DNA from 3 places in the Paenibacillus sp. 1-18 genome. Region 3 is predicted to be linked to each of the others. Evidence: a T-box and tRNA genes for the amino acid it is inferred to sense, from the RefSeq annotation. Region 3 holds a T-box; the other regions hold tRNA genes.
The links. A T-box is a leader RNA that pairs with one kind of tRNA and senses whether it is charged. The one in region 3 lies ahead of argS (arginine--tRNA ligase), so its partner is inferred to be a tRNA-Arg.
Positions count from the first base shown of each region.

Region 1 (8,089 bases), on a different contig from region 3:
CCCCCACTAATCTGAACTCCAAAGGATGTAAGGCTTCATCCATCCCCTCAAGGGCATTCCGAATCAAGGATGAACGCATTTTCTGCCTGTTTGTCAATCAGGTAATGAATGGTCGTTAAATCCAGCAAATGCGAAATTTCAGTGTTATCAAAGCCACCACTGCAAAATCGCCCGGCACAGACACATCCAGTCTTCGCGCCTCGGTCACAAGCCCTGCAGCCAAATAATCAGTAGAACAAGCAAAAGCATCCGGTTTGTTCGTTTGCGTTGCCCACCAATGAGCGATATTTTCACCTGCTTCAATCGAATTCAAGTCATTAAAAGAAATGGAAATCATCCCGATAAGCTTCGTCACGCCTGTCTTTAAAGAAACCGCATTTAAATTGGGCACCTACTCAAGTCGGTCTATGACCTCCTGCACCCGCTGTCTTGTCCGTTCACTTACAAACGGATGCTTGTTAATGACACGGGATACCGTCGCTGAGGATACACACTCCAGTTTTTTAATTTCATGGATATTCGCCACTTTCCTCACCTCGTTCCTCTTATTTTAGCATGTTTGTGATCTTTCGCCCCATCATCATCCTTCAGCAAAGTTTTTAAGAGCGCTTGACCTGTAATGCATTACAGAGATTACAGTGAAATTGAGCTTGAGAAAGCAATTTAAAAAATACACTCAGGAGGCGGAACGCATGAAAAAAGATGAGCTTCCCGTGCGGGAATTATGGCTGGTAGACATTGAAGCCGGACGTGAAAAACTGGAGATCGTGGGCGCTATGGCCAAACGAATGGTTAAGGCAGCAGGCATTTGATTGTGAGGTTCACTTGACGCTGGATCGTCGGGCCGCCTTGAAGGATGCCGATTTTGTAACGACACAGTTCCGCGTAGTTCTGCTCGATGCACGGATTAAAGATGAAAGTATTCCATTAAAGCACGGTATGATCGGCCAGGAAACCAATGGAGCCGGAGGAATGTTTAAGGACTTGTGTACGATTCCCGTTATTCTTAGTATCGTCGAAGATATGAAAGAATTGTGCCCAAATGCGTGGCTGATTCATTTCACCAATCCGGCAGGAATGGTCACGGAAGCCGTGCTGCATTATGGTCAATGGGACAAAGTCATTGGTCTATGCAATGCTCCGATTGGCGCAATCAAAAGTGCGGCAGCGATGCTGGACACACCAGAAGAAGAGCTGTTTTTTAAATTTGCGGGCATTAACCACCTTCACTGGCATCGAATTTATGACAAAACGGGGACCGAATTAACGGAGCAGGTCATTGAAGGACTGTATGCACCAGGTGCAAAACCGGAGAAGGTCGTTGAAAATATCAGGAACATGCGCTTCCTGTACGATCAGGTTCGTCAATTGAAAATGCTGCCTTGTCCGTACCATCGTTATTACTACATGACGGATAACATGCTGAAGGAAGAATTAGAGGAAGCCAAAAACGAAGGAACTCGGGGTCAAGTCGTCAAACGTCTCGAAGAAAGTCTGTTTGAACTGTATAAAGATCCGAATCTGGATTACAAACCGGAGGAATTATCGAAACGCGGCGGTGCGCATTACAGTGATGCAGCCTGTGAAATTATCAATTCGATCTATACACATTGATGGTGGTAAGTACACGGAATAACGGAGCTATTGACGACCTCCCTTATGACTGTGCTATCGAAATTACCAGTGTGATCCGTGCCCATGGTGCGGAGCCTGTAAACTTCGGCAAATTCCCGCCTGCACAGCGGGGCCTGCTGCAACTCATGAAGGCAATGGAAGAGCTGACGATTGAAGCGGCGGTCACTGGCGACTACGCGACCGTACTGCAAGCCTTCACTCTAAATCCGCTTGTTCCAAGCGGTGACATTGTCCAAACGGTGCTGGATGAATTACTGGAGGCACATAAAGAGCATTTGCCGCAGTTCTTTGCCAATAACGGGAAGGCGACAGTGTAAAATTTATAATGCAAGCTATCTTGCCGGATATATGAAAAACGGCCGTTTCCTCCACTTTGAATGGGTCTCGGCCGTTTTTTTGTTATCCATGCCTAATATATATCCCAGGAGGGATACTCTCCCTATGGTCGAGACTGCGAAGCTTATGCTAACGAGGATTATGCCCTGGCATCCCCAAAATGGGTTCTCATCCCACTGGAATGAAAAAAGCTTCCTAATTAGATAGGAAGCTTTTCTCTATACGTCCCAGGAGGGATTCGAACCCCCGACCGACGGCTTAGAAGGCCGTTGCTCTATCCAGCTGAGCTACTGGGACAAAAATGGTATTCAGTTAAACCTTATGTATTCAGCGCATTAATTATTATATCATATTTCGGGTAACTGTCAAAAGCATTTTTTCAATCTCCAGGGAAACGACCGAGATAGGAATCATTTGGACGCTAACGGGGTATTATGTACAAAAGGCCATGCTATAAAGGAGGGGTATCTTTGAAGGGTCTATTGTCGTCACTTTGTTATTTCAGTATTTTCTTCGCACCTTTTCTATTGCCTGTCATTGTGTGGATTGCAGTACGAGACGAATATGTACAGGGACATGCGAAAAAAGCCCTTTTATCGCACATTTTCCCCATTATTGCGGCGATTCCACTTGTGTATTTTATTGCAACAGCCAATCATGCAGGTTCTGTAATCGGGTTTGTACTATTATTCGTAGTGGTCTATCTCGGGGTTTTTGTCTATAACATCTACAAAGGGATTATGACACTGCGTGAAGCTGCATAGCTCCAAAAAAGCCTCCTGCATTCCGCTTGTTAGCCGGAAGTGGAGGCTTCTTTGGATAACTGGATGATCAAACCTTATCCTTCCCGCCTATTTATTGCCAAAACGTTTAGGATTTCTTCGTACCTCATGCCTTACGTTTTTCTCCAGCACTTCTTCCGCAAACTCATTGTTATGAATATAACTGCTGCTTTTGTTCTTCTTATATTTCGGTTTGCCGTCTATGATTTCCCCCTCCTTTCACGCTGATTCTGTGATGATGCCGGAGTCCAAATCAACAGAAGCCGAGGCATAGCGCACCAAATTCTCATCCCCCGAACTCCTTGGCAAACTCCGTGCTAAGCTGCCCATAGGAGAGCAATTCCCGTTTAAACTTGTCCCGTTCCTCACCAGCGGTAATGTGTGTGGATTCGGTAAAAGCCTTGTCTGTCACTTCTTCAAATGCGGAGTGCAGATTATTGTCGTACCAATCCAGCTCCAAATCGGCGTCATTGCGGATGATCCGTACCATGTCATAGTCATTCTGACCGTCCTGCTGATTGTTGGCCGTGATATACACCAGCAATTCCGGGTCATCTGCCGCACCGGGCCGCACCTCTACCTCTGCGCAGCGCACTCCGTCGATTTCAGTGAAACGACGTATTTTGGCGTCCTTGATGTAGTACATTGGTCTCCCTCCTTCCTTGCGAGTAGACGGGTTGCCCCATCTGTAGTTTTCGGAACGGACAGACATTTTATGCTTCTTTTCGGCATATATACTGATGAACTGGGGATTTAGTTTTAATTCATTCCAACACTGGATGAACACGACAAAGAGAGGATGAATAGACATGTGCGGAATTACAGGTTTCATACAGTGGAACGGAGACTTGATGCATCAGTCGGAGCTGCTGCTGAATATGACGCAAACACTCTCCGATCGCGGACCGGATGCTGCGGGTACCTGGATATCCAACCCGTGTGCCTTCGGACACCGAAGACTGAGCGTAATGGACCCCGAAAATGGCGCTCAGCCTATGATCCGGCAGCTTGAGGATATCACTTATACGATTGTATATAACGGGGAAATATATAACGCGCCTGAGTTAAAAAAAGAACTGCAGCAGCGTGGGCATTTTTTCCGTACACAATGCGACACAGAGGTGCTGCTCGAGGCCTATATCGAATGGGGCCCCGAATGCGTGGATCGGTTGAACGGCATTTTTGCGTTTGCTGTCTGGGATAGTGGGCGGCAACAGGTATTTCTGGCACGGGATCGCTTGGGGGTAAAGCCGCTATTTTATAGCCACACGGAGAATGTATTCGTATTTGGCTCTGAACCCAAAGCGCTGCTTCAGCACCCTGCCGTCGAAGCCGTCGTTGACGCTGAGGGATTGGCGGAAATTTTTATCATCGGACCGGCACGTACCCCCGGACACGGCGTCTATTCGTCCATGAAGGAGCTGCGGCCCGGACAAACGCTGACCTACAACCGCGATGGCATGCACATTCAGACTTATTGGAAGCTGGAAAGCATTGCGCATGAGGATGACACGGAACAAACCGCGCTAAAGGTACGAGAGCTGTTGCTGGATACGGTGGAGCGGCAGCTCATTTCGGACGTTCCGGTGTGCACCTTGCTGTCTGGCGGTCTGGATTCAAGCGCATTGTCCGCATTAGCTGTCGATTATTATAAGCGTACCGGGCAGGGACAAGTTCATACGTATTCGGTCGATTATGTGGATAACGACAAGCATTTTAAAGCCCATGCCTTCCAGCCCGGAGCCGATGCCCCCTGGATTCAACGCATGGTGGACGAATTGGGCACCAACCATCACTGGATCGAATTCGATACACCCGAGGTCGTAGCGGCCCTGAACAACTCCACGCTAACACGGGATTTACCCGGGATGGCGGATGTGGATTCGTCGCTGTATCTCTTCTGCCAGGAGATTAAGAAAGGAGCGACGGTTGCCATTTCCGGCGAGGCAGCGGATGAAGTGTTTGGGGGATATCCGTGGTTCCATCGTGAGGATATGCTGAACTCAGGCACGTTCCCGTGGGCAGTCGCCCCCGATATGAGAGCCAGTCTGCTGTCTCCCGAGGTACGGGAATGGATCAAGCCCTTGGAGTACCTAAACGACCGTTATTCAGAGGCTATAGGAGAAGTGCCAAAGCTGTCAGGGGAAACAGGTAAAGCTGCACAGATGCGTGTTATGTCCTATTTAAACATCACTCGCTTTATGCCTACACTGCTGGATCGCAAGGATCGGATGAGTATGGGGGCCGGACTCGAAGTACGGGTGCCGTATTGCGATCATCGGCTGGTGCAGTATGTATGGAACATCCCTTGGAGCATTAAGATGACAGGCGGACGCGAAAAAGGCATTCTACGGAAGGCGCTGGAGGGTATATTGCCGGATGATGTACTGTACCGTAAAAAAAGCCCCTATCCCAAAACGCATAACCCTTCCTATCTTGCCGCTGTGAAAAAGCAGGTACTGGAACTGCTGGATGATTCCTCTTCCCCGCTGCTTAAGCTGATTGATACGCAGAAGGTGCGTGATATCGCAGCTTCGCCAGAGGCATCCACTAATCTGCCCTGGTTTGGCCAGCTGATGTCGGGACCTCAATTATTTGCGTATCTGACCCAGGTGGATAACTGGCTTCGCACCTACAAGGTAGCGATTCGATAGGATTAGCTTGGTATCATCCCCTTCAAATTAGACACCTAATAAATTCTGTATCATGAGGATAGAGTGAACTGGAGTGGGAAGGGAAACTAAAAAACACAAACGGCTCGTTTGTGTTTTTTAGTATTTAGTTCAAAAAAACTACTCTTGAATTTTTTTGCAATTTCCATCAATTCGCCAAGAGTGGTCTTAAAAGCAGAAACAGTATAGAAGTGATCTTTCGTAATTAGATGAACAACTTTTCTCTCTTTTCCATCTACATAAGCAGCGGTATGGCCATTGATTTTAGTTAACTCAACTTTCTCCAATTTATAGGAGTCTTTCAAGCTTTCAATAGTAGCCTCTTCATCCTTTTGGGATTCATTTTGAATGATCATAACTTCAGCGCCATCATTCCCGCGATATGATTGTCTGATAATCAGCCCATATTCGCCTTTTAAAGCGGTTGTATTTAATGGTTTCAAACTGTGCTTTTCAGCCGCTGCTGTTTTAAGTGAGGCTCCCTGCGCTAGATTGGGAATATGGATTTCTGATGCTGGTACATCAGATATGTTTATGAGTCCTTCAATATCAGTAGAACCTTCGACCACTGCCTCTGCTGGTGTTTCTGATTCGGCAGCATATGAATTATGTACAAATGCATCACTACCTATTACGAGTGCGCCACCCAAAGCTACAGCAACCAATTGTTTTTTCAATTTAATCCCTCCTATTAAGCTGGTTAACGTTACCTTGCCGTCTGCTCGGACCATGTAAAAAGGCCGACACAATGGTCGACCTCCCCACTGCATATAAATAACTATAATACGATTATTGCAATTCTCCTCTTGTGTTGCCTAAGCGAATTGAAAGGCCGCCCTTCATAACACCTTCGGGGGAAGTAAGGTTAAGATAGAAATTACCAGTAGATTGATACAAACACTCTAGCATATCCATAATGCGGATCAATGTAGAAACGCTCTGACATGTCAGTATTCGCAAGAGACTTGGCTAGTACCTTATTCGTGTCCTGAGGAGTAATTACATGATCTCCCGGTTTTTGCGTGTTCACATCAGTTGAATTTGCTGACTGACTCACTTGTGCTGAGTCTTTTTTAGCTGGTGCAACATCGATCGTAGCTGCGGCAGAAGCACTCAATGGAATTGCAAGAGCTAAAGACAAAACAGATGCTACAGAAGCTTTTTTAATGCTTTTCATTTAAGAAACCCATTTTTCCCAAATTTTGTTTTTACCTAACCGATGTTAATTACCTTATTGAATTGAATTAATAAAAGCGACCCCCCTCTTTGAAGACCAGAATGGTTTTTATTAATCAACTCCAAGTATGTATAAGTTCCAATTTTGTTATATGACTAATAAAGGCTTGTTGCAGATGTTTGTCTCTTCTTACATTATAAGTTTTTTATTGTAATTTTCCAACAAAACATTGGATGATGATTCCATTATCCTAATAAGGCACGCTGCGGAATTGAACCGCGCAAGGGTTCTAACCAAGCGGTATCTTTCCGCTGGTTAACTAGTGCCTTATTACCTGGGCATGCAACAAAGTTCCGGGCTGATTCGGGGGAATAATTTGGGGTAAGATTCATGGAAATGGAAAAAATCAAAAGTCTATACATGGTTATACCCCTGTCTACTTGACAGGGGTATAACCGTTCAATAAAGCTGTGAGACAACAGACTCGTCTAAAGATTACTCAAGCCTAACAGCTATATTGCTAAAAACTACGCGTGCGGATTCCCCAGCTTGGCCGCCAAATTACGCAGGGCTATGCCTCGATGGCTGATAGCCTGCTTTTGTTCCAGCGTCAGCTCGGCCATCGTCTTCTCGTACTCAGGCAAATAAAACAACGGATCATAGCCAAATCCGCCGCCGCCTGCGGTTTCTGTTGTAATCCAGCCATCCACCGAGCCGGTTGTTTCCAACGTCTCCCCTGTCTGCGGATTATACAGAATTAAGGTACAGACGAATTGAGCCGAGCTTAGCAAGGGCTGTTCTGTATCATCACCCAGCTGCTTCGATTCCAAAACATCGAGCAGCTTAATATTGTTTTCGTGATCGCTGGCACCCTCTCCAGCATAACGGGCCGAGTATACGCCCGGCGCACCGTCCAGCAAGTCCACGCACAGGCCGGAATCATCGGCCAGCACGGGCAATCCAAGGGCATCTCCGACCGCTTTGGCTTTTTTCAGCGCATTCTCCGCAAACGTTTTGCCATCCTCAACCACATCAGGAATGTCGGGGTAATCGTACATGCTTTTGACTTCCTTGCCGAGCGGAGCAAAGGCATGTGCAAATTCACGCACCTTCCCTTTATTCTTCGTAGCGACAATGACAATCGGGCCGTCCAGTCGCATTAGACTCCAGCCCCCGAACGTCCAGCCCCGATCTTATCAGCAATCGGTCCAAGCACTTCTTTTTGACGCTCGATCATTTGCAGAATCCCTTGTTCGCCCAAGCTAAGCAACTGATCCAATTCGTTACGGTCGAATGGACTCTCTTCTCCGGTACCTTGCAGCTCGACATATTTGCCGCTGCCAGTCATTACCAGGTTCATGTCTACCTTGGCCTTGGAATCCTCTTCGTAGTTCAGATCCAGCAATGCTTTCTCACCAACAACCCCTACACTGACAGATGCCAGAAAATCTGTAATCGGAAAAACAGGTAGCTTGTGCTGGGTGGAA
Region 1 covers NZ_ASSB01000198.1:10,540-18,628, reverse strand. Annotated here, with positions in the region: partial or broken gene L693_RS29225 (LacI family DNA-binding transcriptional regulator) at 1-526, opposite strand, end outside; partial or broken gene L693_RS0112525 (6-phospho-beta-glucosidase) at 705-1,952, shown strand; tRNA gene L693_RS0112515 (tRNA-Arg) at 2,195-2,268, opposite strand; gene L693_RS0112510 (DUF4870 domain-containing protein) at 2,442-2,735, shown strand; gene L693_RS0112500 (hypothetical protein) at 3,040-3,399, opposite strand; gene asnB (asparagine synthase (glutamine-hydrolyzing)) at 3,563-5,407, shown strand; gene L693_RS0112490 (DUF4367 domain-containing protein) at 5,494-6,102, opposite strand; gene L693_RS29220 (hypothetical protein) at 6,303-6,602, opposite strand; gene L693_RS0112480 (XTP/dITP diphosphatase) at 7,130-7,762, opposite strand; gene rph (ribonuclease PH) at 7,762-8,089, opposite strand, start outside.
Region 1: it has a tRNA-Arg gene. The T-box ahead of argS (arginine--tRNA ligase) is inferred to sense a tRNA for this amino acid. The anticodon was not compared.

Region 2 (8,089 bases), on a different contig from region 3:
TTTACCGATTACAGACAGTTCTTTCTCCATCAGCAAGCCGGAAACAGCCGGAAGAAGATGCGCGATACCTTCTGTGGAAGCATGAGCACGGTGTGCTGCGCCAAAAGCGTCATTTACGAAAATGTCAGCCAGCTCAGCAAATTGCTTTGCCAGTTCAGGATCATTTTTCTCTTCTCCTGGATAGAAGCGTACATTTTCAAGCAACAGCACGTCACCGTTTTGCAGTTCAGCCACTTTTGCTTTAACAGCCTCACCAACTGCTTCGTCCACTTTAACAACAGGCTTTTTGAGCAGCTCAGACAAACGCACGCCAGCAGGAGTCAGACGCATGGATTCAACGACCTGACCTTTTGGACGTCCAAAGTGACTCGCCAGGATAACTTTTGCACCTTTTTCAATCAGGTAGTTAATTGTTGGCAAGGTTTCACGAATACGCTTGTCATCCGTAATTTTACCGTCCTCAACCGGAACGTTAAAATCTACACGAACAAACACCCGTTTTCCATTCAGTTCTATATCACGTACGCTCTTTTTGTTCATCTCCATATTCCTCCGCACCCTTTTAATTTTACGAAACAGGAATTTAAGGCACATTTTGATATATAAAGAGCGGAAACAATAACTGCTGTTTCCGCTCTATGATGTTGCTCGATAAGGAATTCTTATTTAGCCAATTTAGCGAAGTATTCCAACGTACGGATCAATTGTGCAGTGTAGGACATTTCATTGTCATACCAAGCTACAGTTTTAACCAGTTGTTTGTCGCCAACAGTCAGGACTTTAGTTTGAGTTGCATCAAACAAAGAACCGAAAGTCAGACCTTTGATGTCAGAAGAAACGATTTGATCTTCAGTGTATCCGTAAGTTTCAGGATCGGAAGCTTCTTTCATCGCTGCGTTGATTTCTTCAGCAGTTACGGTTTTCTCCAGAACTGTTACCAGCTCAGTCAGGGAACCTGTTGGTACTGGAACACGTTGAGCCGCGCCATCCAGTTTACCTTTCAACTCAGGGATAACCAGACCGATTGCTTTAGCAGCACCAGTTGTGTTAGGGATGATGTTTTCAGCTGCTGCGCGAGCACGACGGAAGTCACCTTTAGCATGTGGAGCATCCAAAGTGTTTTGGTCGCCAGTGTAAGCGTGAATTGTAGTCATCAAGCCTTCAACGATACCAAATTTGTCTTGCAGTGTTTTAGCCATAGGAGCCAGGCAGTTTGTTGTGCAAGAAGCACCGGAAATTACAGTTTCAGTTCCGTCCAGAATTTCATGGTTAACGTTGTAAACGACAGTTTTCATGTCGCCAGTAGCTGGAGCAGAGATAACAACTTTTTTAGCGCCGCCTTTCAAATGTTTCTCAGCAGCTTCTTTAGTTGTGAAGAAACCTGTGCATTCCAGAACGATGTCTACACCCAGGTCTCCCCAAGGCAGTTCTTCAGGGTTGCGGTTAGCCAGAACTTTAACTTCTTTACCGTTTACTTTGAAGAAGCCGTCATGTACTTCTACTTGTCCTTGGAAAGTACCTTGTGTTGTATCATATTTCAACAGATGTGCCAGCATTTTGGAATCTGTCAAGTCGTTGATTGCTACTACTTCAATACCTTCCACGTCTTGAATTCGGCGGAAAGCAAGGCGTCCAATACGTCCGAAACCGTTAATACCAACTTTAACTGTCATGAGTGAGTTCCTCCCAAAGTTCGTTTAGTTTATATATTCAAGACAGACCCGAAAGCCCGTCAAGACAACACAATTAATCAATCCATATTAACCTTTTAAATAACGGCTTACAATCTCGACAGCAGCGCCTTCGTCGGTGACAAGAATGTCTTCTTGCCCGAAGCGCAATACTGCATGAATAGCAGCCGCCTTGCTCTTGCCTCCAGCTACACCTAGCACCGTCTCCGTACGCCCAATGTCCTCCAAGCGGAGTCCAAGCGTCAGCATTCTGTGAACAACGACGCCGTCTTCGTTAAAATAATAACCAAACGATTCGGCAACCGCGCCTTCACTGCTGATCTGGGCAAAGGTTTCGGGGTCAAGCTTGCGTCTGTGGGCCATCGCTATGGCGTTGCCTATCCCGTGAATGATGATACGGCTCTCTCGAATCAGGCTTAATATATCCTGAATATTCGTATCCTCAAGCAAGGAGTTGTAAGCATGATTGCTGAGCAAATCCGGTACATGGAGCAGACGGTATTGAGCGCCGACTTTGCGAGCCATCGTGGAAGCAATAGTGTTAGCCTGCATTTCCATGCTCTCTCCCAAACCCCCGCGTGCCGGTACAAACCATCCGCCCTTAAGCGGGCCGTTAGCAGGTAATGTCAGTTGTTCCGCCACATCTGCAATTGTCGTGCCACCTGTTACAGCGACAACATCCTCGTCATCCATAACACTCAGCAGCGCCTTTGCACCAGCACGGCCCAGCTCCTGCTTCGCTAACGGTGAAGCATCCGAATCCCCTGGAACGACAACCACTTTCTCCAAACCATAGGCTTGACGAATCTGATCCTCCAATTGGGACAGGCCGAACAAGTCGTTCGCAATCGGCTCCAGCTGTTCCAGCAGATCCAGTCCTGCTTTGCTCACCTTCATGCCCACACTCTCAATCTCAATTAGCCCTTGGGCTTTAAGGAGATCGGTTTCGGCGCGCAGCACGCGCTCGGTCATATCCAGTGAAGCTGCCAGTGTTCTGCGTCCAATAACATCGGACAGCATGATCTGATGCAGGATCGTGTACCTTTTTTTCAAAACATCCATGAGGTCGGGCAGAAGCTGCTTCTGTATTTCTAATATCTTTCGCATGCTTTCCACTCCCGCACACTTCTAAGTTCTGTCTCTAAGCTATATCTCTGATTGGTCTTAAAACGTCCCGGGATAACTTTTTAAGTCCCACGTATATCTTAACCAATATTTGCTCCACATGCAAGTCTATCTGATCCTATATTTCTCAACTTTTTATGTGAATATGCGCACATAATAAAAGCTTGCAATTCAATGCCGTATATCATATAATCATCTTTGTTTCCAATTATCTGTGCGCCCGTGGTCCAACGGATATGACGTAGGCCTCCGGAGCCTGAGATCGAGGTTCGATTCCTCGCGGGCGCGCCATTTTAAATGAATGCTTTAATGCTTCTATATCATGTTTTAACCAATAAGAGCGCTGAGGGCTCTTTTTTTTGACCATTAGTTTGACTTTCTTTGACTTTTTGTTTGAAATTGTTTATCATGTGGTTAATACGGTAACAGTTTATAAAGTAGGGGCATGTAGATCGGCATGTCCACCAAATCCATTAACGATATTTAAGGGAGGTTTTTTGACGTGAGCTATGTTCCTATGGTAGTAGAGCAAAGTAACCGCGGCGAACGCGCCTATGACATTTATTCCAGACTGTTGAAGGATCGCATTATTTTGTTGGGCTCGGACGTCAATGACGTTGTAGCCAACTCTATTATTGCGCAAATGCTGTTTTTGGCTGCCGAAGATCCTGAAAAAGATATTCACTTGTATATTAACAGTCCTGGCGGTTCCATTACAGCCGGTATGGCCATTTTCGATACGATGCAATTCATTAAACCTGACGTGTCTACGATTTGTGTAGGTATGGCTGCTTCCATGGGTGCGTTCTTGCTGAACGCAGGTGCCAAAGGCAAACGTTTTGCTTTGCCGAACAGTGAAATTATGATTCACCAACCATTGGGTGGTGCACAAGGTCAGGCAACGGATATCGAAATCCGCGCTCGTCGCATTCTGAAAATGCGTGACAAATTGAACCGCATTCTCGCAGATCGCACAGGCCAGCCACTGGAACGCATTGAAAAAGACACAGACCGTGACTATTTCATGTCCGCTGATGATGCCAAGGAATACGGTATTATTGATAAAGTGCTAACCAGCTCTTCTCCAGACGGTGTATAAGAGAGGAAATTCATCGCTCGATAGCTGGTAAACGAAAAAGCTGCCCCGGATGTTCGTATCCGGTAGGCAGCTTTTTTGCTTTACTGTCCTGCAAAGGGCTTTCCGCCCTGAGGCAGCAATTGGGCAAACGAGTAGGTGAACTCTGGAATTCCATACGCGTATGGCGCATAATCATACAAACTAAACACGATTGTTATTCCACTGTTGGTCACATAAAAGTCCTGATCTGCCGCCAGCTCTTTAAATTTACCGAAAGCTTCGCCAGATTGAAGCGCATCAATTTTCTTCTTCAAATCAGCATTGAGGAACTTTTTGTAGTTCGGATTTGCCTTCAATACATCAGATAATTGCAGCAGTTTACCATCAGCAAGCGAGAACGTATATCCCTTACGTGCCGTCATGCCATGTGCGCCGCCTGTATACGAGTAATCCTGCATAATCACACTCAAAATACCATCCTTGTTATAGGCAACCGCAAAATCATTCCCAAACTCATACGGTCTTTCTGTTGTAGCCTCTCCCTCAGCCATCATCTTTTTGCCTGCTGCTAATACTCTGTCTGCTTGCTTTTTAAGCACACTGTTAATGGCCTGTTGAGCCTCAGGATTCAGCTGGCTGCCGCTGATTTGCGGGTACTTAATCTTGTAGGACACCTTCGCATTACTCGAAGCGGAAAGTGATTGGGACGCAATTTTGATTGGATTTAGCTGGCTTTTACTCAACGTTACTGTTTTTTGGGCTGCATTCCACTGTGCATCGATACCCAGATAGTCTTTCAACAGACCCATAGGAATGTATAGCTTCCCGGCAATCTGTTTGGCGTCCATGTTGCGCGTGCCGATTCCGTTCACATTGACATAGGTATCCGAGAAAGAAGAAATGATGTAAAGCTTGTTGTACCCGCTGCCTACGGTATATGTCGCTGTTTTGGCATCATAGCTCACCGAAATTCCCAGACTGTCGCGCAGTGCTGCTACTGGAATCAGTGTGCTTCCGTTTACCTGAACTCCTTTGGTCGCCAAGGTTTTGCCGTCCCATTGAATGGAGATTCCCGGTTGCTGTGGCGTAGCTTGCTGTTTGGTCAATGCTGCCTCAATATAAGAAACGGGAATAACTGCGGTTCCTACTAAAATTCCTGCTGCCAGGAGAGCGGAGCCCCATTTCTTCGTATGCTTGTTCATCGTAAGTATTCCTCCTGTGGTGGATCTGTATTATCTATGTGTTTTGATTGCTTTTCTTATTATATCTGTACCCTATTATATGTGGTTTACAATCTGTACACCCTCCGATTTCAATCTATACACCTAACACCCCTTAGCTATGACAGACTCATTACAAAATGGTTTCGATATACAAACAAAGCCAGCAAGCCAACCTGCACATGATGCAAGCCGCTTGTGGCTTCGTTTAACGTACTGTATTAGTTCATTTCGTATTGGGCCGATACCTGAACCTTCACTGTCACTTGACCAGACTGTATCTCTGTTCCATTCCCTGCGTCCAAAAGAGACTTGCTCATAGCAGTCTCACGTTGTGTGAATACTTGGGCTTCTCCGCCATCTACCGTCACATTTACCAAGCCTCCCAACCCACGTTTGGCTGCCTTTGCTACAGCACTGGCTTTAGATTGAGCGTTACTGAGCGCCTTGGCAATCGCTTCTTCTTCGTAGGTGGAAGGGTCTTCTACTGAAAAGCGTACATTATCCACGTTGTTCGCCCCGGAATTTGTAGCCTCATCCAGCAGTTGACCGATTTTATCCAGATCACGGTATTTAACGGAAAGTGTATGGTTGGCAATGAAGCCTTTGAGCTTCTGACCTTCTTTATCGTTGTAGATATAGTTAGGCTGCACGTAGAACTGGCTAGTCTGAATGTCGTCTGCACTAATGCTCCATTTTTCTTTCAGCAATTGTGTAACCTTGTTTATTTTCGTGGCATTGGCTTTTTGAGCAGCGGCCGCTGTATTTCCTTCCGATTGCACACCGATGGAAAGATAAGCAATATCGGGCTTAGCCAGTATTTCACCGCTTCCGCTCACATTTATTACACTATTCACCGTCGCGGCTGTTGATGCGGCATAAGCACGATCTGCTCCTGTCCACAATCCTCCAGCTACTCCCCCGGCCAATAATGCTCCTGTGAGAACTGCTGTACTTACTATTTTTGTCCAATGTCTCATCGTATCCAACCTCTTTCTTGAAAATGTTTGTATCTTCCAGACGGAAAGGACGAAAAAAGGTTGCAGTCAAGCATTCGCATTCCAAAATAAAGGATCAGCACGGAATATAAATTAGGTGTAGGTTGGACTAATTCCAGTTGGCATATTCAACAAAACGTTACTTATAGAGCTTTACAAAGATAAACAGCTTTTCGGAAAAACATCTAATTTTTTTACGGATATAAAAAAAGCCCCGAGGGGCTTTTCACGAAAGAGCGTATACCGTATCACAAATATAAACAGTCGCTTACTGGTTTTCCAGCTCTACTTTACTAACCAGACTTACTAAAGCGTTTACAGCCTGTTCGGCGTCCGCACCTTCAGCACTAATATTAATTTCAGTACCTGTACTGATGGCAAGACTCATAATACCCATGATGCTCTTGGCATTAACCTTTTTGTCTTCTTTTTCCACAAAAATCTCAGATGAATATTTATTCGCTTCCTGTACGAATAACGCAGCAGGTCTGGCGTGCAGTCCTGTTTTCAAGCGTACGACTACCGGATGTTTTGACATGTCAGCTTACCCCCTCATCAAATAAATCTGGACACTACTTACTCCATTTTATTTATCACATTATAACATTAACCTGGGACAGACACTAGAAAAAAAACTAATTAAAGCGGCAAAAAGCCCCAAGGACATTCTTTTTTACGGAATCAGGCCATTTTCTCCCCTGATTTTGTCCGCCATCTCGTCAATTTTGCGAAGACGGTGATTTACACCGGATTTACTAACGACCCCTTTGAGCATTTCCCCGACTTCTTTCAAGTTCAAATCAGGATGGGCCAGTCTGATTTCCGCCACTTCACGCAGCTTGTCCGGCAAGGTCTCCAGACCAACTTCCCTCTCCAGCAGCTTGATGTTCTCAATTTGCCGAACTGCAGCGCCGATCGTCTTGTTCAAATTGGCTGTTTCGCAATTGACAATACGATTTACGGAGTTGCGCATATCGCGCATAATACGTACATCCTCGAATTTGAACAAGGCTTGATGCGCTCCAATGATGCTGAGCAGTTCAATGATCTTCTCGCCTTCCTTGATGTAGAGAATAAACCCTTTTTTTCTCTCAATACAGCGGGCATTCAGATGAAACTCATTCGCAAGATCTACCAGGGCCTGACAATGCTCCTCATACATCGAGGAAATCTCAAGATGGTAAGATGATCCCTCCGGGTTGTTTACAGAGCCACCAGCCATAAAGGCGCCCCGCAGATAAGCCCGCTTACAACAGTTTTTCCGAATGATCTCCCGATTAATCCCGTCCGTGAACAAGAAGCCTTCTGATACGATGTACAAATCCTTCAGCAGCTCTTGTACACCGTTAGGAATACGGACAATGTACACATTGTTTTTTTTCAAGCGCATTTTTTTCCGTACAAGCAGTTCAATGTGAAGCTGAAAATGCTTTTTGATCAAGGAGTAAATCCGCCTTGCAATCGCGGCATTTTCTGTGGACACGTCCAATATCACCCTTTTATTCGACAGTTGCACGGATCCGAGCATACGTATAAGCGCAGACAGCTCCGCTTTTTCACAGCAGGGCTGACTTTCAATCATTGTAAGCTCTTTTTTCGTTTGTGCCGCAAAGGACAAGGGACTCACCTCCTTCTTAATATCCAGTTTTGTACTAATTGATAAATGTGCTGGCTTAGTTTGTCTGCATCATGCCGTAAATACGTGCGGAACAGAACTAACGTATCTGCCACTACTTTATATCCCCGGTCATTCAGTTCGCCCATGTCGACTTGAACTGGCTTGGCTCCCTGCTCGGCATACATTTCCTGCACTTGAGGCGGGATTTCCCCGTTATTCACAATGACATAGTCGAAGAGATGGTGGCCTACATGCTCGTAAATAGCCTGCAGGTGATCTCCCACCGTATAGCCATCGGTTTCACCCGGCTGGGTCATGACATTGCAGACAAATATTTTGATAGCATCGGATTTCACTAC
Region 2 covers NZ_ASSB01000229.1:10,607-18,695, reverse strand. Annotated here, with positions in the region: gene L693_RS0114295 (phosphoglycerate kinase) at 1-540, opposite strand, end outside; gene gap (type I glyceraldehyde-3-phosphate dehydrogenase) at 663-1,673, opposite strand; gene L693_RS0114285 (sugar-binding transcriptional regulator) at 1,761-2,798, opposite strand; tRNA gene L693_RS0114280 (tRNA-Arg) at 3,033-3,107, shown strand; gene clpP (ATP-dependent Clp endopeptidase proteolytic subunit ClpP) at 3,319-3,915, shown strand; gene L693_RS0114270 (PdaC/SigV domain-containing protein) at 3,996-5,096, opposite strand; gene L693_RS0114265 (SIMPL domain-containing protein) at 5,336-6,094, opposite strand; gene L693_RS0114260 (HPr family phosphocarrier protein) at 6,381-6,650, opposite strand; gene whiA (DNA-binding protein WhiA) at 6,786-7,730, opposite strand; gene L693_RS0114250 (gluconeogenesis factor YvcK family protein) at 7,736-8,089, opposite strand, start outside.
Region 2: it has a tRNA-Arg gene. The T-box ahead of argS (arginine--tRNA ligase) is inferred to sense a tRNA for this amino acid. The anticodon was not compared.

Region 3 (8,089 bases):
CCGTGATACGGTTGCAGAAAAGGTAAATGTAGAAGAGGGAAAAAGTACTTCTGCCTCTAATTGTAGTGACTAAAATGAGGTGTAAGGTGTGGAGGCTTAGCTTCCACGCCTTTTTTTAGAAGGCAATCGGAGGCGTGCTTACTGAACTATGTATACTCGCCAGACATGAGGAGTAAGTGACATCGAAGAAGGGATGAATACAAAAGAATGGATCAGTTGCGTAAGATGATAGAGGGGGAAGGAAATACTTTCTGGAGTTACCTAGGATGTGAGCTGGTCGGTGCGGATGAGAACGAGGTACACATCGCTTTGCAGGCTGGCCCGCAGCATACGAATGTAATGGGTATTGTACATGGGGGCGTGCTGACTTCGTTAATGGACCAGGCAATGGGAATGGCCGCTATGGGCTCGCGTCAAATGCAGTCATGTGTAACGACGAACCTGAATGTACATTTTTTGTCAGCAATGAGGCAGGGGGCACTGCAAGTGAAAGCCAGGATTCTTCATCAGGCAGGCCGCACCATCACTACGGAAGCAGAAGTAAGGAATAGTGAAGGGACACTCGGATGCATGTCTACGGCAACCTTTCGAGTGTTGCATAAACAACCAAATGACTCAGACAAGGCCTAATGCTTGACAAAACTTTTTATTATGTCATAATGAATTTATCAAAACGATATAATATGGTGATGCGAATGGATAATAATCGTACGAACGAAGAGGCGCAGAAGGCGTCGTACAACATTAAGAAATATCGTACCCCGGATGGTGCTCCAGCCGATATCGTTATGTTCACCTTAACGAAGCGGGAACGCAAGACGGTGACGAAGACATTGCCGATCCGGGAACTGAAGGTTATGCTCATCAAGCGCCGCAGATGGCCGTTTGAGGGACTCTGGGCCTTGCCCGGAGGATTTTGTCAGGAAGATGAGTCTATATATGGAGCGGCCAAGCGGGAGCTGTTAGAGGAAACCGGTGTGGACGGCGGACATCTGGAGTATTTAGGTGTATACAGCGGACCGGGGCGTGATCCGCGTGGCTGGATTATATCGCATGCATTTTTTGCATTGGTAGAGGAATGGATGCTGGAGCAGCGGCAGGCAGCGGATGATGCTTCCGAGGTAGGGCTGTTCACGATCCGTGAGGCGCTGGAGGAATTGGAGCTGGCGTTCGATCACCGGGACATCATAGTCGATGCTTATCGGAAAATTCAGTTGCAAATGCTGCAGACTACGATAGCCAAACAGTTTTTGCCGCTACATTTTACATTGGGTGAGCTTTACCAGGTGATTCAGAGTGTCGTACCGGATTTTGAAGAACCGAATTTTATCCGTAAAATAACATCGACCCGCAGCAGGCAAGGGATACTGGAAGAAGTACGGGATGAGGCCGGTAAACCGCTCAGCTCCAATCAGTATTCACAAAGACCGGCTCAGCTGTACCGTTTTAGTGACAGAGTACCGCGGTTGTCTATCTACACATAATGTGACGGGATAGGTCATAAAGAACGCACAATCCCCAACTTTGTCGATGAAGGAGCTGACTGTACGATGAAGGCACTCATTGTTATTGATTACACGAAGGATTTTGTAGATGGTAGCTTGCCTGTAGGTCAACCGGCGATTGATTTGGATGATCGGATTGCAGCAATCACACAGGCGTATGTGGAACAGGGGGACTTTGTTGTCATGGCTGTGGATTTGCATGAGGAAAGCGACCCTTATCATCCGGAGAGTAAGCTGTTTCCCCCACATAATATACGTGGAACGGAGGGACGACATTTATATGGCAAGCTCCAAACCCTCTATGAGCAACAAAGTGCTTCCATCTATTGGCTGGATAAAACACGGTATAGTGCGTTCGCTGGGACCGATCTGGAGCTCAGGCTGCGCGAACGAGGCATTTTGCAAGTTCATCTGATTGGTGTATGTACAGATATATGTGTACTCCATACGGCTGTAGACGCTTATAACAAAGGCTTTGCTATTACCGTATACAAGGATGCTGTGGCGAGCTTTAATCAGGCAGGACATGATTGGGCTTTGGGTCATTTTGAGGAAAGTTTGGGAGCTGCCGTATGTTCGGCTCAGGATACGATTTTACTACAGAAGAAGTGAATAACTTAACGATTGTACACTAATATCCGATAACAAAATGGAGTCGGATATTGGTGGGCTGGACAGATGAGGCGGTACGCCGTCGCAATCGCAAAACCGGGGGACAGTCAGAGAGGATGAATACGATGCAGTCAACGAGCCTCGCATTACATACAGATAAATATCAGATTAATATGATGTACGCCCACTGGGTGAACGGAAGTCATCAGCGTAAAGCTGTGTTCGAGGCGTATTTCCGTAAGCTGCCCTTTGGCAACGGTTATGCGGTGTTCGCTGGTCTGGAGCGCATTGTGAATTACATCTCAAATTTGCGTTTTACAGAAGAGGATATTCGCTACCTGTCAGAACAGGAGGAGAAGTATGATCCTATGTTTCTGGAGGCTTTGCGGCAGTTTAGATTTGGCGGAACAGTTCATTCGATGAAGGAGGGAGCGCTTGTTTTTCCGAACGAGCCTCTGATACGCGTCGAAGGAACGATTATGGAAACGCAGCTGGTGGAGACGGCGATACTGAATTTTATGAATTATCAGACACTGATCGCTACCAAGGCATCACGCATTAAACAGGTGGCAAATAACGACACGCTGCTTGAATTTGGCACACGGCGTGCACAGGAAGCAGATGCGGCAATATGGGGAGCACGCGCAGCTTATGTAGCAGGCTTTGACGCGACATCCAACATGCTGGCAGGAGAGCACTTTGGGATTCCGACGAAGGGAACGCATGCTCATTCCTGGGTGCAGACCTTTATGTCCGAGCAGGAGGCTTTTGACGTGTATGCCAAGGTTCTACCAGATCAGGTCACGCTCCTGGTAGACACCTTTGACACGCTGGAAAGCGGCGTACCTCATGCGATTCGCACAGCAAAGATGCTGGAGAGCCAGGGCAAGCGAATGAATTCAATTCGTCTGGATAGCGGTGATTTAGCTTATCTATCTATCCAGGCGCGGGAAATGCTTGATGCTGAAGGTCTGGATTACGTACAAATTGTAGCTTCTAATGATTTGGATGAAAATACGATTTTTAATTTGAAAGCCCAAGGGGCGCGTATTGATGTATGGGGTGTGGGAACACAGCTTATTACAGCTTCGGATCAACCTTCACTTGGCGGAGTGTACAAGCTGGTTGAACGTGAAGTCGATGGTGAAATGCTGCCAACGATTAAGATTTCGGGCAATCCAGAAAAAGTATCCACACCGGGCAAAAAGGATGTATACCGTATCGTGGATAAAAAGAAGGGAAGAGCTATTGCAGATTATATTTCTTTTCCAGATGAAGAGCGTCCGCGTAATGGAAAACGTTTGAAACTCTTTAATCCCTTGCATCCTTATATGAAAAAATATGTAGAAAATTATGAAGCTGTACCAATGCTCGAGCCCATCTTCAAAAACGGACAGAAGGTATATGAGCTTCCCGAACTGGATGAAATTCGAGCTTACCATGCTTCACAGCTGAAGCTGTTTTGGCCAGAATATTTGCGGAAGATGAACCCTGAAATTTATCGTGTTAATCTCAGCGAAAAGGTGTGGGGACTGAAGCAAAAGCTGATCGACAGCTACATGCAGCCTGAAGTGGAAGAGAAGGAATAGAACGAAGAGGCACCTCATGAAAGTATGAGGTGCCTTTTTCTATTGTGGCGAGTATGGAAAAAGAGAACTTATTTATATATTTCTCTCATGACATGTCTCAGCTCAGGTACAATAATACGTTCCATTGCCAAACGTACAGCCCCACGTGAGCCAGGCATGGAAAATACAGCTGTTCGTCCTATAGTACCGGCCACAGCACGGCTTAATATAGCCGCTGAACCAATATCCTCAGCAAAGCTTAAATATCGGAAAATTTCCCCAAACCCAGGCAGTTCCTTATCCAATAGGGAGGAGACTGCTTCATATGTGGTATCGCGAGGGGAAATACCGGTGCCACCTGTCAAAAGCACAGCTTCGATGCCATCCTGTGCTGCAGCCTCGGACACCAATTGCCGGATACCTTCATAGTCATCCTTGACGATGACATAACGAGCAACCTCGTAGCCGCTGGTTTTCAGCAAATCCATGAGCAATCGTCCGCCGGTATCCGTTTCCACGGTGCGTGTGTCTGAGACGGTTACAACCATGCAGCTAACCCGCTGCGGAGATTCCCGTCGGTGCTCCTCTACAGAAGTCATATTCATTACCATGTTCACTCCTTGATTAGTGGTTAAGCATACTGTTTTACACACTCTTTTTTACAATAGAGGAATGGTTGTCCGTATGCAAGTCGGGAGTGGAGGATATAAAGCGTTGTGATGAATGTCCTTGCTTTCATGCATTGGAATATAGTACACTTCCTTACATAAGTCGGGATTTTCTGGTTTTGTTTTGCTGGAAGCGTACGCATCAAATGATTAATCTCAATGATTAGCGGGTAATAGTCAGCAGGATCAACAACTGGGAGGTAATGTAATATGAATCATTCATACCAACAATGTGTAGATGCTTGCCTAGATTGTATGAACGCTTGCAATGTTTGCTACGTTGCGAGTTTGAAGGAATATGATCTGGCCATGCTGCGTGAATGTATTCGAGTGAGTAGGGAATGTGCAGAAATATGCGGGTTTGCTGCTCAAATGCTGGAACGAGGAACCGATTTTGCCGAGCAAATTTGTGAGCTGTGCGCTAAAGCTTGTGAAGTATGCGCTGCCGAATGCAGCAAGCATGGACATGATCACTGCAAACAATGCGCAGAAGCCTGCCGCCGTTGCGTTCAGGCCTGCCGCCAATTGGTAGCTGTGTAATTACATATAGTGAGCTGGGCCGGTAGAAGAAAAAAGTTGCTTTCTACTAAATGAATTTGTATAATGATGGGAATTAACGTCGTGGAATGGGAGAGTAGCATTGAAGCTAATCATTACAGCGAGCCGGAAATGGTGGAAGCCGGTATGAGGTTTGATGTGAAGCGCACCCGGGAGACGGCTGGTCCAACGAGGAATTCCTTTTAGCGAAATTTCCTCTAGTAGACCAGCCCGGCAGACACCGTTATTGGTCATTGGAGTGAAATCGGCGATTTGTATAGCTAGCTTTAGCTGTGCAACCCGATTTACGAAGAGTGGTACCGCGGGGATATTGAAGTTCTCGTCTCTTGAATCAGTTCAAGAGGCGGGGGCTTTTTTTATTAGACAAGGATTTTGCAAAATCCGGAGATCTTATCGAAAAGGAGAGAGAAAACATGTTGTTGGTAACTGCTGCTAAAGTTTTATTGGCCCATACGGGCCTGGAAGAGAAGGAAGTTTTATCTTTATTGGAGATACCCCCGCAGCCGGAATGGGGGGATTTGGCGTTTCCGTGTTTTGTGTTGGCTAAAAGGCTTCGCAAATCTCCACAGCAAATTGCGCTTGAATTGGCGGAGGCAATAAGCCATGGGGAAGGCTTAAGTGCTTCGGCTGCTGGTGCCTATGTTAATATAACTTTGAATCGATCTGTTCATATTCCGCTTATGCTGGCTGAATTGAGCAAGCCTGATTTCCTCAAACCAGATATCGGACATGGGCAGCGGGTAGTGATTGATATGTCCTCACCTAACATTGCCAAACCGTTTGGTATCGGCCATCTTCGCTCTACCGTCATCGGTGCTGCCTTGTATCGCATTCTGGGGGAAACAGGACATGTTCCCATCAGCGTAAATCATCTAGGGGATTGGGGAACGCAATTTGGCAAGCAAATTGCAGCTTATAAAAGATGGGGAAATGAGGAGCAGCTACAACAGGATCCGATTGGAGAGTCGCTTAAGCTATATGTGCGTTTTCACCAGGAGGCTGAGCATGACTCGTCTTTGGAGGATGAAGGGCGCGAGTGGTTCCGGCGTTTGGAGCATGGGGATGCGGAGGCTCAGCGACTGTGGGAGTTTTTCGTTAAGGTCAGTCTGAGTGAATTTGATCGTATGTACCAGCGCTTGAACATTACGTTCGACCATGTGCTAGGGGAAAGCTTTTACAATGATAAGATGCAGGCAGTTGTTGCCCAATTAAGAGCGAAAGAACTGCTGGAGGAAAGCGACGGGGCACTCGTGGTTCGTCTGGAAGAAGAGGAGCTGCCACCGTGTCTTATTTTGAAAAAGGATGGGACCACCATTTATCCGACACGTGATCTGGCAACAGCGGTCTATCGTCGTGAAGTGATGAAGGCTGATCGGTTGCTTTACGTCGTTGGCGGGGAGCAGAGGTTGCATTTCCAGCAGGTATTTGCCGTACTGAAGCGTGCAGGGGAGGCATGGGCGGAACAATGTGAGCACGTGCCGTTTGGATTGATGCGGTTTGCAGGAAAGAAAATGTCTACCAGACGCGGCAAGGTTGTGAAGCTGGAGGAGGTGCTGGATGAAGCTGTAGCACGTGCTCAAGCTATTATCACCCAGAAGAACCCTAATTTGCAGGATCAACAGGAAATAGCTGAGGACGTTGGTATCGGGGCGATTATTTTTGGTGATTTAAAAAACAATCGTCTAAATGATGTGGATTTTTCATTAGAGGAAGCACTGACCTTTGAGGGCGAGACGGGGCCTTATGTGCAGTACACTCATGCGCGCATACGCAGTCTTCTGGAAAAAGCTCATGCTCGTACTGGTGCTCATTCAAATTTTAGTGACATCGCACCTGTGCAGGAGAGGCATTCGTCTGACTTGACTGACGACGTATCAAGTGAAATGCTCGGTGATGCAGGCTGGACACTGCTTAAGCAGCTGGATCACTATCAAGGGCAACTGATACGTGCGGTTCGGCAGCTGGAGCCTTCGGTTATGGCGAGATTTGCGTTGGATACGGCCCAGGCGTTCAACCGTTTTTACGCCAAGGAGCGGATTGTTGATGGTGGACAGTGGCGTATTCAGCTGGCGGAACAAACCGCGGATATTCTGGCAAGAACGCTGCAGCTCCTTGGGCTGAAAGCACCTAATCAGATGTAAACAAAGCGAATAAAGGAGAGCGAGATACAGGTGAGTATTCTAGTAACAATGAGCAATGTAAGTAAACGATATAAGAATGTAGCGGCCTTGGACGATTTTACTTTTACTATTAAGCAGGGAGACTGGATTACAATTGTAGGGAAAAATGGTTCCGGTAAAAGTACACTGCTGCTTTTACTGGCGGGTTTGCTAAGCCCCAGCTCCGGGTCAATTGAGTGGCGGTCCGGAGCTTCGATACATGTCGGCTATGCGCCTGATCGGTTGCCGCAGCTGAATTTTACACCTCGGCAGTATTTACAGCATATGGGCCTCATGCAGGGAGTGCAGCGGGATGAATTAAGGCGGGAAATTGATTTTCGGCTGGAGCAATTTGCGTTAATGCATGCTGCTGATCGTGATATGCGTGGTTTTTCTAAAGGGATGCTGCAAAAGGTTAACCTGACACAGGCACTTTTGGGTAGGCCGGAGTTATTGTTGCTGGACGAGCCGCTTGGTGGCGTGGATGTGGACACGCAAGCATCAATGATTAAGCTGTTGTCCGAATTAAGTGAACAGGGCATTACAATACTGGCATCCAGCCATGAGCCGGAGCTAGTGCAGCAGGCGGCACGGCAAGTGCTTGTATTGGATCATGGTCGTCTTGTAGCACAGTACGATCCGCAACGTGTACTACGGACAACGCAGCAGATTGTATGCACAGGGATATCAACGTTGGAGGCAGAGAGTTTGCTCGCTAGTGAGCAGACGGAGTGGATGGTCATTAATCAAGGTGATCATATTCGCGTGTCTGTGGAGAAGGAGGCGGGAGATCGGCTGCTGCTGAATTTGATACAATCGGGAGCCTCTATTGTTTCCGTACATCAGGACGCACAATGGTTCGATGATATTTTTGGCGCTGCTAATGCTGCTGCAATTCGCAGACGTGAGGGAGAGGGAACGATCTTATGATTTTTGCTATCCGTTACGTATTACAAAGCTATACGCGTTCACGGCGTTATGTACCGCCTGTAGTGATCTATTTTTTTGCCATGATGCTG
Region 3 covers NZ_ASSB01000023.1:7,735-15,823, forward strand. Annotated here, with positions in the region: gene L693_RS0101415 (RicAFT regulatory complex protein RicA family protein) at 1-73, shown strand, start outside; gene L693_RS0101420 (PaaI family thioesterase) at 208-630, shown strand; gene L693_RS0101425 (NUDIX domain-containing protein) at 696-1,484, shown strand; gene L693_RS0101430 (cysteine hydrolase family protein) at 1,551-2,117, shown strand; gene L693_RS0101435 (nicotinate phosphoribosyltransferase) at 2,243-3,706, shown strand; gene L693_RS0101440 (MogA/MoaB family molybdenum cofactor biosynthesis protein) at 3,775-4,290, opposite strand; gene L693_RS28710 (four-helix bundle copper-binding protein) at 4,564-4,893, shown strand; T-box leader at 4,967-5,241, shown strand; gene argS (arginine--tRNA ligase) at 5,325-7,052, shown strand; gene L693_RS0101460 (ATP-binding cassette domain-containing protein) at 7,083-8,000, shown strand; gene L693_RS0101465 (hypothetical protein) at 7,997-8,089, shown strand, end outside.